One region of the Sporosarcina sp. FSL K6-1508 genome, then DNA from elsewhere that is predicted to be linked to it. Evidence: riboswitches for the same ligand, from Rfam matches in the RefSeq annotation. Region 1 holds a riboswitch; each other region holds the start of a gene.
The links. A riboswitch is a leader RNA that binds a small molecule or an ion and turns the genes downstream of it on or off. The one in region 1 is predicted to bind lysine.
Positions count from the first base shown of each region.

Region 2: linked by a shared signal. The riboswitch ahead of dapA (4-hydroxy-tetrahydrodipicolinate synthase) and the one ahead of MKZ11_RS12805 (aspartate kinase) in region 1 are both predicted to bind lysine.
Region 3: linked by a shared signal. The riboswitch ahead of MKZ11_RS09725 (Na+/H+ antiporter NhaC family protein) and the one ahead of MKZ11_RS12805 (aspartate kinase) in region 1 are both predicted to bind lysine.

Region 1 covers NZ_JBBOXF010000001.1:2,571,274-2,574,555, reverse strand. Annotated here, with positions in the region: gene MKZ11_RS12820 (succinate dehydrogenase cytochrome b558 subunit) at 1-34, opposite strand, end outside; gene MKZ11_RS12815 (hypothetical protein) at 66-197, opposite strand; gene MKZ11_RS12810 (DUF2507 domain-containing protein) at 272-688, shown strand; gene MKZ11_RS12805 (aspartate kinase) at 741-1,958, opposite strand; lysine riboswitch at 2,046-2,225, opposite strand; gene uvrC (excinuclease ABC subunit UvrC) at 2,514-3,282, opposite strand, start outside.
Region 2 covers NZ_JBBOXF010000001.1:4,072,723-4,076,004, reverse strand. Annotated here, with positions in the region: gene MKZ11_RS20970 (S-layer homology domain-containing protein) at 1-169, shown strand, start outside; gene dapA (4-hydroxy-tetrahydrodipicolinate synthase) at 289-1,173, opposite strand; lysine riboswitch at 1,537-1,714, opposite strand; gene MKZ11_RS20960 (polysaccharide deacetylase family protein) at 2,045-3,282, shown strand, end outside.
Region 3 covers NZ_JBBOXF010000001.1:1,941,140-1,944,421, forward strand. Annotated here, with positions in the region: gene MKZ11_RS09715 (bifunctional metallophosphatase/5'-nucleotidase) at 1-759, shown strand, start outside; gene yunB (sporulation protein YunB) at 801-1,571, shown strand; lysine riboswitch at 1,627-1,808, shown strand; gene MKZ11_RS09725 (Na+/H+ antiporter NhaC family protein) at 1,952-3,282, shown strand, end outside.

The DNA.
Region 1 (3,282 bases):
GACGGCGCAAATAAAAATCTGATTCTCTCGACAAGTCTTTTACCCTCCCTTATTAACTGAGTCCGTCAGACAACTTCTGTCATCATTTCGACATGAAGCGACCGTTGACGACGTACCTCATCGTGGTACAATATTATGACATAACCATTGTACTCCTCTGTTTTGAAGAGGTCAAGACGATATAGGCTTTTCAGCACGCCCAAATATATTATACTTTTATTACCGAACTTTTAATTACGCCATCATTTAACCGAAAGGGTTGTATATTCGATTGGAAAATACTACATACGATTCGCCGACCCGATTCGGCTATGAAATTTTACGAGATCATGTGTTGCCAAGTATTCTCGGCAACCATGAAGACGAAATCCTCTATTGGGCAGGAAAAGAAGTGGCTAGGAAATTCCCGATTTTCGGAGTTGATGAACTTCCTGAATTCTTCAAGGAAGCCGGTTGGGGTATTCTCACTTTCGTGAAAACCACAAAAGAGGAAACCTTCTATACATTGGATCGCGAAGACGGAACGAATGTCCAAAACAGATCCTGTCGACTCGAAGCGGGATTCATCGCAGAACAGTATCAGAAAGTGAATGGTTTCCTTACTGAATGTTACGGAGAATTGAATGTAAAGGACAGTCTAGTCTATTTTCAAGTGAAATGGGATTTGAAAGCTAAAACTGGAGTATGAAAAGAAGCTGTACCCATTCAGGTACAGCTTCTTTTCATATAAATCATTTCATTCAATCTGCGTCCAATCCGAATTGTTTGTGAAGCGCAGCTACTGCTATTTCAATGTCCGATTCAGGAATAACGACAGAAACCTTAATTTCAGATGTACTGACCATTTTAACTGGAACTGATGCGCCACGAAGTATCTCAAACATTTGTGCAGCGACTCCTGGATTGGAGACCATTCCACTCCCGACAATGGATACTTTCGCAAGGCCGACTTCAAAATCTGCCCTACTGTAACCAAGGGCTTCTTTTTCTATTTCTAAAATATTTATTGCCTCTGCGAAATCCTCTTTCTTAATAGAAAATGAAACAGATGGCTGTACACCTTCCATGATTGTCTGAACAATAATATCAACGTTTACATGGTGATTCGCGAGTGCAGTGAATATATTCGCAAGCGAACCATTGTATGGAACTTCATACATAACTGTAATCCGGACGATATCTCTTTCAAATGCAATACCTCGGACAATTAGATTGTTTTCCAAATTGATTTCCTCCTTGATAACCGTTCCTTCACCATCCATATGTGCCGGTCTGACCCGCATTGGCATATGATGATTTTTCGCGAACTCGACCGCTCTCGGATGAAGTACACCTGCACCAAGATTTGCGATTTCAAGCATTTCATCATACGATATTTCCTCGAGCTTCTTCGCCTGTCCAATTAATCTCGGATCGGTCGTAAACACCCCTTCGACGTCTGTGTAAATATCACACACAGCGGCATCGAGAGCAATAGCGATTGCGACGGCACTCGTATCAGATCCACCGCGGCCGAGTGTTGTCAACTCACCGTAGTTATCGATGCCCTGAAAGCCAGTAATAACCGCAACAGCACCCGATTCAATCGTCGACATGATTTTGTCTGCGTTTACTTGCTCGATTCGCGCATTGCCGTGAATTGCTTCTGTTGTTACGCCCGCTTGCCAGCCTGTATAGGAATGTGCTTCCAATCCTTGCGCTCCAATCGCCATCGCGAGAAGGGATGCAGTTACTTGCTCCCCCGTGGATAACAGCATATCAAGTTCGCGACGGGCAGCTTTCGGATTAATTTCTTCAGCAAGTCTAAGTAAATCGTCCGTTGTTTTCCCCATTGCAGAGACGATGACCGCCACTTGATTCCCTTGATTGACTTCAGCCAAGACTAGTTTTGCAGCTCGGGCTATCCTTTCGGGATTCGCTACTGATGTCCCGCCAAATTTCATTACGATTCGTTCCATAGTCATTTCCTCCATTTCCCCCTGAACGCAAAAACGGCCCCCAAAATGAGAGCCGGTCCGATTGGAGCAATTATTGAAAAGATACTCCGTTCAGATAGCTCTCCAGGTATTTTTATACCTGACAAACTTCCATTTATTCAATGGAAATCCAGCAGAACAATCGCGACAGCCGATTCAACTACTTCGGCGAATATCCCTTTCAATCCCCTTCATCAGGCTGCCGCCTTCCGAGGATGTACTATTAGTATTCGCGCCTCTATCTTCACTACATATGAAATTATAAGGAACAAAAGCACAAACGCCTGTTCAGAGGCAACAAGCACAAGATGGATAAAGGAAAGCAGTCTAAGTTCTCGACTTCATGTCCCAACAATGAGAGATGAAATTCAATCACTCCCCGCTGGACCGACTTTCAAGGAACCCACAACCTTTGGATATCCGAGCCTCCAGGCGCTGGTTTCTATACGTGAATTCTCTATGATATACATTACCTACAGGAAGAGATTTCATAATTTCTTATGCAGTGAAAAAATTCAGTGCATTCACTCTACCACATTACTTTTCTTCCCGCAATGCTTCCTCGCGGAAATACGTCTCAACTGATTCAGCAACAGCAGCAGGCAATCCCGCATCCTGTAACTGTTCAATAGAGGCTTCACGAATCTTTTTCACTGATTCAAAATGCTTCAGCAACATCGTTTTTCTTTTCGGCCCAACGCCAGGTAATCCATCCAGTGCTGACGTCAATGAATTGGATTCACGCCTTTTTCTGTGGAACGTAATTGCAAAGCGGTGAACTTCGTCTTGAATTCGCTGTAGTAAGTAAAAAGCCTCACTCGTTCTTTTCAGTGGAATCAGTTCAATCGGATTGCCGTAGAGGAGCTGCGCCGTCTGGTGTTTATCATCTTTTGCAAGTCCAGCAATCGGAATGGATAGGTTTAGCTCGTCTTCAATGATTTCCCTGGCCGCCTCCATATGCCCTTTACCGCCATCTATTACAATGAGATCAGGCAATGGAAGGTCATCTCTCAATACTCGGATATAACGTCGTCGTACGACCTCACGCATCGCAGCGTAGTCGTCATGTGCTGCCGCCGTCTTTGTCTTATATTTCCTGTAATCTTTACGATTAGGTTTCCCATCGACGAAAGATACCATCGCAGAGACAGCATCCGCCCCGTACGTGTGAGAGTTATCGAATGCTTCAATACGAAATGGTACAGTAATATTCATCGCCTCACCAAGTTCTTCACATGCACCAATTGTACGAAGCTCTTGTCGTTCAATCAACTGGAATTTTTCTTTTAATGATATCTCTGCATTT
Region 2 (3,282 bases), 1.5 Mb from region 1:
TTTTGAATTGAGACGCATTGGAGACCCGGAATACGGGAATTGTGATATTTGTGAAGACCATTCTTCTATTCATATCAGGACCCAAAGAGCTGAAGAACATTTTGTGAACACCATCTATGGAGAAGAGGGATTACAACGGCATCGGTTGCAGTGGTATAAAGCGGGTTAACACTATCAAGCGCTAGGCACCAATTCAAACGGGTGCCTGGTCTTTTATGTGTTTTATTGTGAAAGGTGCCAGGTTCCAACACAATTTAGAATTGTGTTGGAACCTGGCACCGTTTCTTTTCAGACTTTCACATCATCATAGATTGACAACGTACGCTGTAGTGAATGTAGCTGTTCGTCGTTCAAGGGAATCATCGGCAAACGAACACTGCCGACTTGAATTCCTCTTAGGTTCAATGCCGCTTTTAATGGTGACGGATTCGGAGCGGCAAAAAGTGCATTCATCAGTGGCAACAGTTTACGGTGATCTGACGCCGCTTCTTTGACGTTGCCCATTTTGAAATTTTGGATCATTGTTTGCATTTCATTGCCTACAATATGAGATGCGACGGAAACAACGCCAACACCACCAATTGATAAGACGGGGATTGTTAAGCCATCGTCGCCGCTGTACAAGGAAAATCCTGTCGGTGTCTGTTCAATAATTTCAGCTATTGCATCTAAATTTCCACTCGCTTCTTTAACCGCGACGATATTAGGAATTGCAGCAAGGCGTACGACTGTATCGACAGCAATATTGACCAACGTTCGTCCTGGCACATTGTATAACATGACTGGTAAAGAAGTGGCTGCCGCAATTGTTTGAAAGTGTTGGAACATCCCTTCTTGGCACGGCTTATTATAATATGGAACGACGAGCATAACGCCATCAACACCGACATCTTCTGCTAACATTGTCAGTTCAACAGATTCTCTTGTATTGTTTGAGCCCGTTCCGGCAATTACGGGCACTCTTCCATTGACGACTTTTACCACAAACTTGAACAATTGTACCTTTTCCGTATTCGTTAACGTCGGAGATTCTCCGGTTGTGCCTGACACGACTAGACTATCTGTTCCGTTGGCTATTAAATGCTCAATTAAGTTCCTTGTCGCTTCAAAATCAATATCCCCGTGCTCATTAAAAGGAGTCACCATAGCTGTTACAACTTGTCCGAAATTCATCATTTCTCCACATCCTATTCATATTTGGTAGATACAATAGAGGGAGAAGGGCAATTTATCAATCTCGCCTCGGCGTGATTGCGTCCGGATTTTTTCGAGCGGGAGGCCTACACGATGTAGGTCATGCAGTCGTTGCGAATCGAACAGCGAAAGGTTCTATTTACCGTATTTCTGCGTTCTTTGCAGAAATTAAGGCACTTTCCGTCGCGAACTTAGTCTGCCATCCTTTACTTCCCTCGAAAATTCGTGACATTTGCCGGAGGCTTTAACTTGAATCGGCGTTCTTTGCCGATCCAAGATAAATGAACGCAAAAAGCAACAACGAGGGGTCGCTGTTGCAGTGAAATAATAGATTATTTCTTTGCATAAGATAGCCCTCCATATAGTCTCCTATATGACAATTCTGTGCTTATTCAACCCAGAACCAGCTTTGAGAAAATGAGCATCTCTCCACTTCGGCAAATCCCCCTTTCCACAGTCTTCATAGGACCTCATTATCCTCTGATTGTGTACTGATGGTCTTTGCGCCTCTATCCTTACTTCAAGATTTTGAAATAAGTAAATGTTTAATTGTTTTCACTTTACACGGAATTCGGTACAATTGCAAGTCGAAAAAGAAAATAACGTTCGTTTCCAACTAAACGGACGTCGTTTTATACTTGCAGGCACAAATGGCAACCGGACTTATTTAGCAAGAAATATAGACGCGGAATCAAATGAGGTATTGTCATATGAAGGTTCCTCTTCTTTGCGTGAAGTTGCCCACTTCAGCATAAATTCTCCCATCCTCCAAAACTTTTTAAAAAACTTTTGAAACTTTTACTGAAAATCTCCGTCTGTACGTTGCTTAATAGACAGTGGAGGTAAAGGTATGAGGAAAATTTCCAGCAATAAGCTGTTACTTGTGTGCTTGATTGTATTTATAATAAGTGTTGGTGCGATATGGATTTTGGTTGAATCGCAAGGAAGAGTGTTCGCGCAGGAAGGGGATCGGTTTGTCACAAAGCGGGTATTTGAGCGGGTGTTGACATCGCAGGAGCGTCAGCCGATTTATATGAAAGGGGCGAACTTGACGCAGATTGGCGATTTGGAGGCGGATCAGCCCGTTGCTATCATAGGTGAGGATGAGGCGTATTATGAGCTTCGATTGGGAAATATGGCTGCCTTTGTCCGTAAGGGGAAGGCGACGGTTGAAAAAAAGAAGCTTTCGACACTTGTACATACGGAGCGGTTGGCTGCTGTTCATACGCTACAAAAAACCGCGGTTTACGAGGATGCTGACTTGCAGAGCAGCGTTATACTGGAGTTGGAAGAAGGCTATCGCTATCCGGTTGTTCGGGAGGAAGAGGATTGGTATATCCTTACAATAGGAGAGCGGCCGGGATATATTTCTAAGCAGTCTGTTTCATTGGATGCGGGTCTACCGGTGCTTGTATATCATCAGGTTTTACCTCGCGAGTCGATGAGAACGATGGATAGTACGATTTCCTTGGAAGCGTTTGAGCAGCAGATGGGGTACTTGGCGGATCATCATTTCGAGACGCTGACGGCACATCAGCTGTATGATTATTTGGAAGGGCGCCTTGTTGTACCGAGCAAAGCAGTGCTCATTACATTCGATGACGGATTATTATCGACGAAGGAATATGCATATCCCATTTTAAAGCAATACGAGTTAAGTGCGCTTCAGCACATTATTTCCTCACGTACGGGTCGGGCACAGGGAGCCCAACTATTTGGTGCGGAAGGCCCGCTACAGTTTTTTACCGCTGCGGATTTAGAAGAGCTGGTGGATGTTTTCCAGTTCGAAGCACATACATATGAATTGCATTCACTTAATGAGGATTCGGGTGTAGGGGTGGCGTTAGATCATTCAAAAGAAGAAATTCTTTTGGATTTACAGCAAAATATAGAACAAGTGCCGGAAGCCGTCTCATTAGCCTATCCGTATGGGCATTATAATGAAGATTTCATCGCGGCGGCTAAAGAGGCAGGGTTGTTAATCGGCTTTACGACAACCGAGGGGTATGCAAATCGGAAGACTTCAAATTATGAAGTATGCCGATACGGAATAACAGAGAAAAAGTCATTTGAGCAATTTGTTGCGTA
Region 3 (3,282 bases), 630 kb from region 1:
CACCACCTTTTTCATGAGGGCAAGATGATTGGCGAAACGATGCTCGCTGCAACGGGGAAATATGGTCAGTATGTCGGTCATGTCACCGTGAAATTTGATAAGGATGCCAAAAAGCCCATGCAACTGGATGCAGAGCTTTTCAGGATGGATTCGGTGAAGAGTAATGAAAAAGATATTGAAAAAGTAAATAAACTAATTCAATTGGGGAAAAAAGAAATGGAAGAACAGGTCTTTTTCAATCCAACCCATTTGGCTCAAAACTTGTTTGAAGAAAGTCCCTTGTCGTCTTTCTTTGGGAGGGCGCTCATTGCCTATTCGCAAGCTGATTGCGCATTGTTCAATGCGGGGATTTTCTTAGGAAGTCTAGATGAGGGCTGGGTGACGAAAGCTGATTTACATGCGTTGCTGCCTCATCCCATCAATCCCTGCCTCGTCACATTGGATGGATCTGAACTGATAGACGTATATGAGCTGTCCATGAATAAAGACTGGCCACAAATCGAAATTAAAGGACTGGGCTTTCGGGGAGCATTAATGGGTGCGATGATTCATGAAAGATTATATAAAAATAGACATGGCCAGTTATTCGCCGGCAACCGGGAAGTTGTGTCCGGTCAAAAGTATACACTTGCAACGCTGGATATGTTCACATTCGGATTTTTCTTCCCGTCACTGAAACAGGCAGAGAAAGAGTACTACATGCCAGAATTGATCAGGGACGTGTTAGGGTGGTATGGAACTGAATATTTTAAAGAATGAACGACTCCTTTCCTGCATAACGTATAGCAGGAGGAGTCGTTTTGAAATTTCAGGGCCAGGTAACCCGGCGATCCAGGAAAAAGAAACGTAAATTGTTACCCTTTCTTCTTCCCACAATTATAATTGCAGTCTCCCTATTCTTTTACACTGTTAATACAAGACTTACTCCAATTTATGTCCAGTATGCAGAGGTACAGACGGAGAAAATAGCCTCCCATGTTATCAGTAAAGCCATTAATTCAAGAATAGCTAATGTCCTGGACGTCAATGAGATTATTGTAGACGCATCGACTAATACTGAAGGGGGGGCGGCGTGGAAATTCAATACAGAAATTATCAATAGGGTGTTGGCAGAAACACAACAACTAGTCGAGTCCCATCTCCAGCAAGCCGAGGAGGGAAATCTGGATATGCTACCTATGCAAAGTGGTATCGAATTCGATCCGCAAGCGATGGAAAGCCAAGGTGGAGTTGTTTTTTTTGTGCCAATCGGGCAAGCGACGAATATTCCCCTGCTCGGTAATTTAGGCCCCAAAATCCCTATCCGTTTCCACGTCATTGGCGAGGTCAGTGCGACGATTGATACGGAAACACGTTCTTTCGGTATTAACAGTGTGTATGTTGAAGTTAATATATTACTGACAGTAAATGTTCAAATTATTGTTCCACTCGCAACCGAAAAAAGTGTAGTTAAACAGAAGATTCCGGTAGCGATGGGACTCATTCATGGAACGGTTCCTGACTACTACAATAGTGGAAGTGGAAATCCGCCAAATCTTCAAATCCCTTTGCCAGATAATTTCGCGGAATGAAGAAGGGCTTGAAAATGTCCAAGATTATTGATAGGCTTGTTAAGAATTGAAAAATCGATTGGGTAGAGGCTGCATTGCTTATTAGTCACACACGCGAGATTGACACCGATGACCGTGCGTAAAAGGAAGCTTTGCCGAAGCTTGGTAAGATCGTCAGGATCTATCAGGCTGGGGTTGTTCCGAATAGGGATAACACTGTCATACATCTTTGAACATGTATGATGAGCTACAAGTCGTGTGTTAGATAAGCAGTATGAGTTATCCAACAAACGAAACGTAGATAAAGCCGGCTCCTGATGCACTCTGCTGAGTGTAATTAGCAGCCGTTTTTTTATTCCCCCTATACAGGGCCTCAACCCGACTAAATGGAGGAATTGTAGATGATAGGAACATGGGTATCAATTTTACCGCCGCTAATCGCCATTATTATGGTGTTTGCGACTAAGCGAGTGCTATTGTCGCTAGGCGCAGGAATAGTGTCAGGCGCTTTGCTGGCAGCGTCATTTGGGCCTGTTGAATCGCTGAAGAATTTGTGGGAATCATTAAAAGCAACATTTTGGGATGATGGATTTAATACAGGGAATATTTATATCATTCTTTTCATCCTTCTATTAGGAGTTATCACTGCATTTGTTAGTTTGTCTGGGGGAAGCCGGGCATTTGCAGAATGGGCAGTGCGTCATATCAAAACAAAACGCGGAGCAAAATTGCTCACAGTGTTTCTCGGTATTGCTATTTTTGTGGATGACTATTTCAATGCGTTGGCAGTTGGGCAAATCGCTCGTCCGATCACGGATCAACATCGGGTTTCAAGAGCGAAATTGGCTTACTTCATCGACTCAACTTCGGCGCCGATTTGTGTCATTTCTCCAATTTCAAGCTGGGGAGCCTTTTTAATCGGACAACTTGCACTCATATTTGGCGGGGCTGCTGCAATTAGCTATTCGCCACTATCCGCTTTCCTTATGATGGCACCTATGAATTTTTACGTTATCGCCACATTTGCAATGGTATTCTTCCTCGCATGGACGAATTTTGATCTATTCGACATGAAGAAACATGAACAGCGTGCAATGGAGACGGGTCAATTATTTGATCCTGAAAAAGAAATTCCAGGTCAACTGAAAGAAGAATTTCCGGTTCACGCGCATGGTCGTGTTCGGGATTTAGTCGCACCAATCGTTACACTTGTTGCGGTAACATTTGCTGTTATGATTTGGACAGGTTATTTAGAGGGAGGATCGATGAACATTTTGTCGATCTTTGAAAATACGGATGTATCGCTAGCGCTGTTGGCAGGTGGGATTACAGCTACAGCACTTGCAGCCATCTTATATATGTTGCAGATGAAAAATAATGAAACTGCTAGCTATTCCCTCATGGGCAGCGCATTTACAAATGGATTGAAGGCTATGATGCCACCCGTTTTCATCCTTATTTTTGCCTGGTCACTGTCGTTCTTAATTGGAAAACTGGAAACAGGTTTGTTTTTATCTGAGCTAGTATTGAAATCAAATATACCGGTTTCATTCCTGCCGGTCATTATGTTCATTCTTGCTGGCATTATGGCTTTCTCAACGGGAAGTTCTTGGGGGTCTTTCGGTATTCTTATGCCGATTGCAGGAACAATAATGATTGAAGCGGCACCTGAAATGTTACTGCCTGCGCTTGCAGCTGTTTTGGCAGGAGCCGTTTTCGGAGACCATTCCTC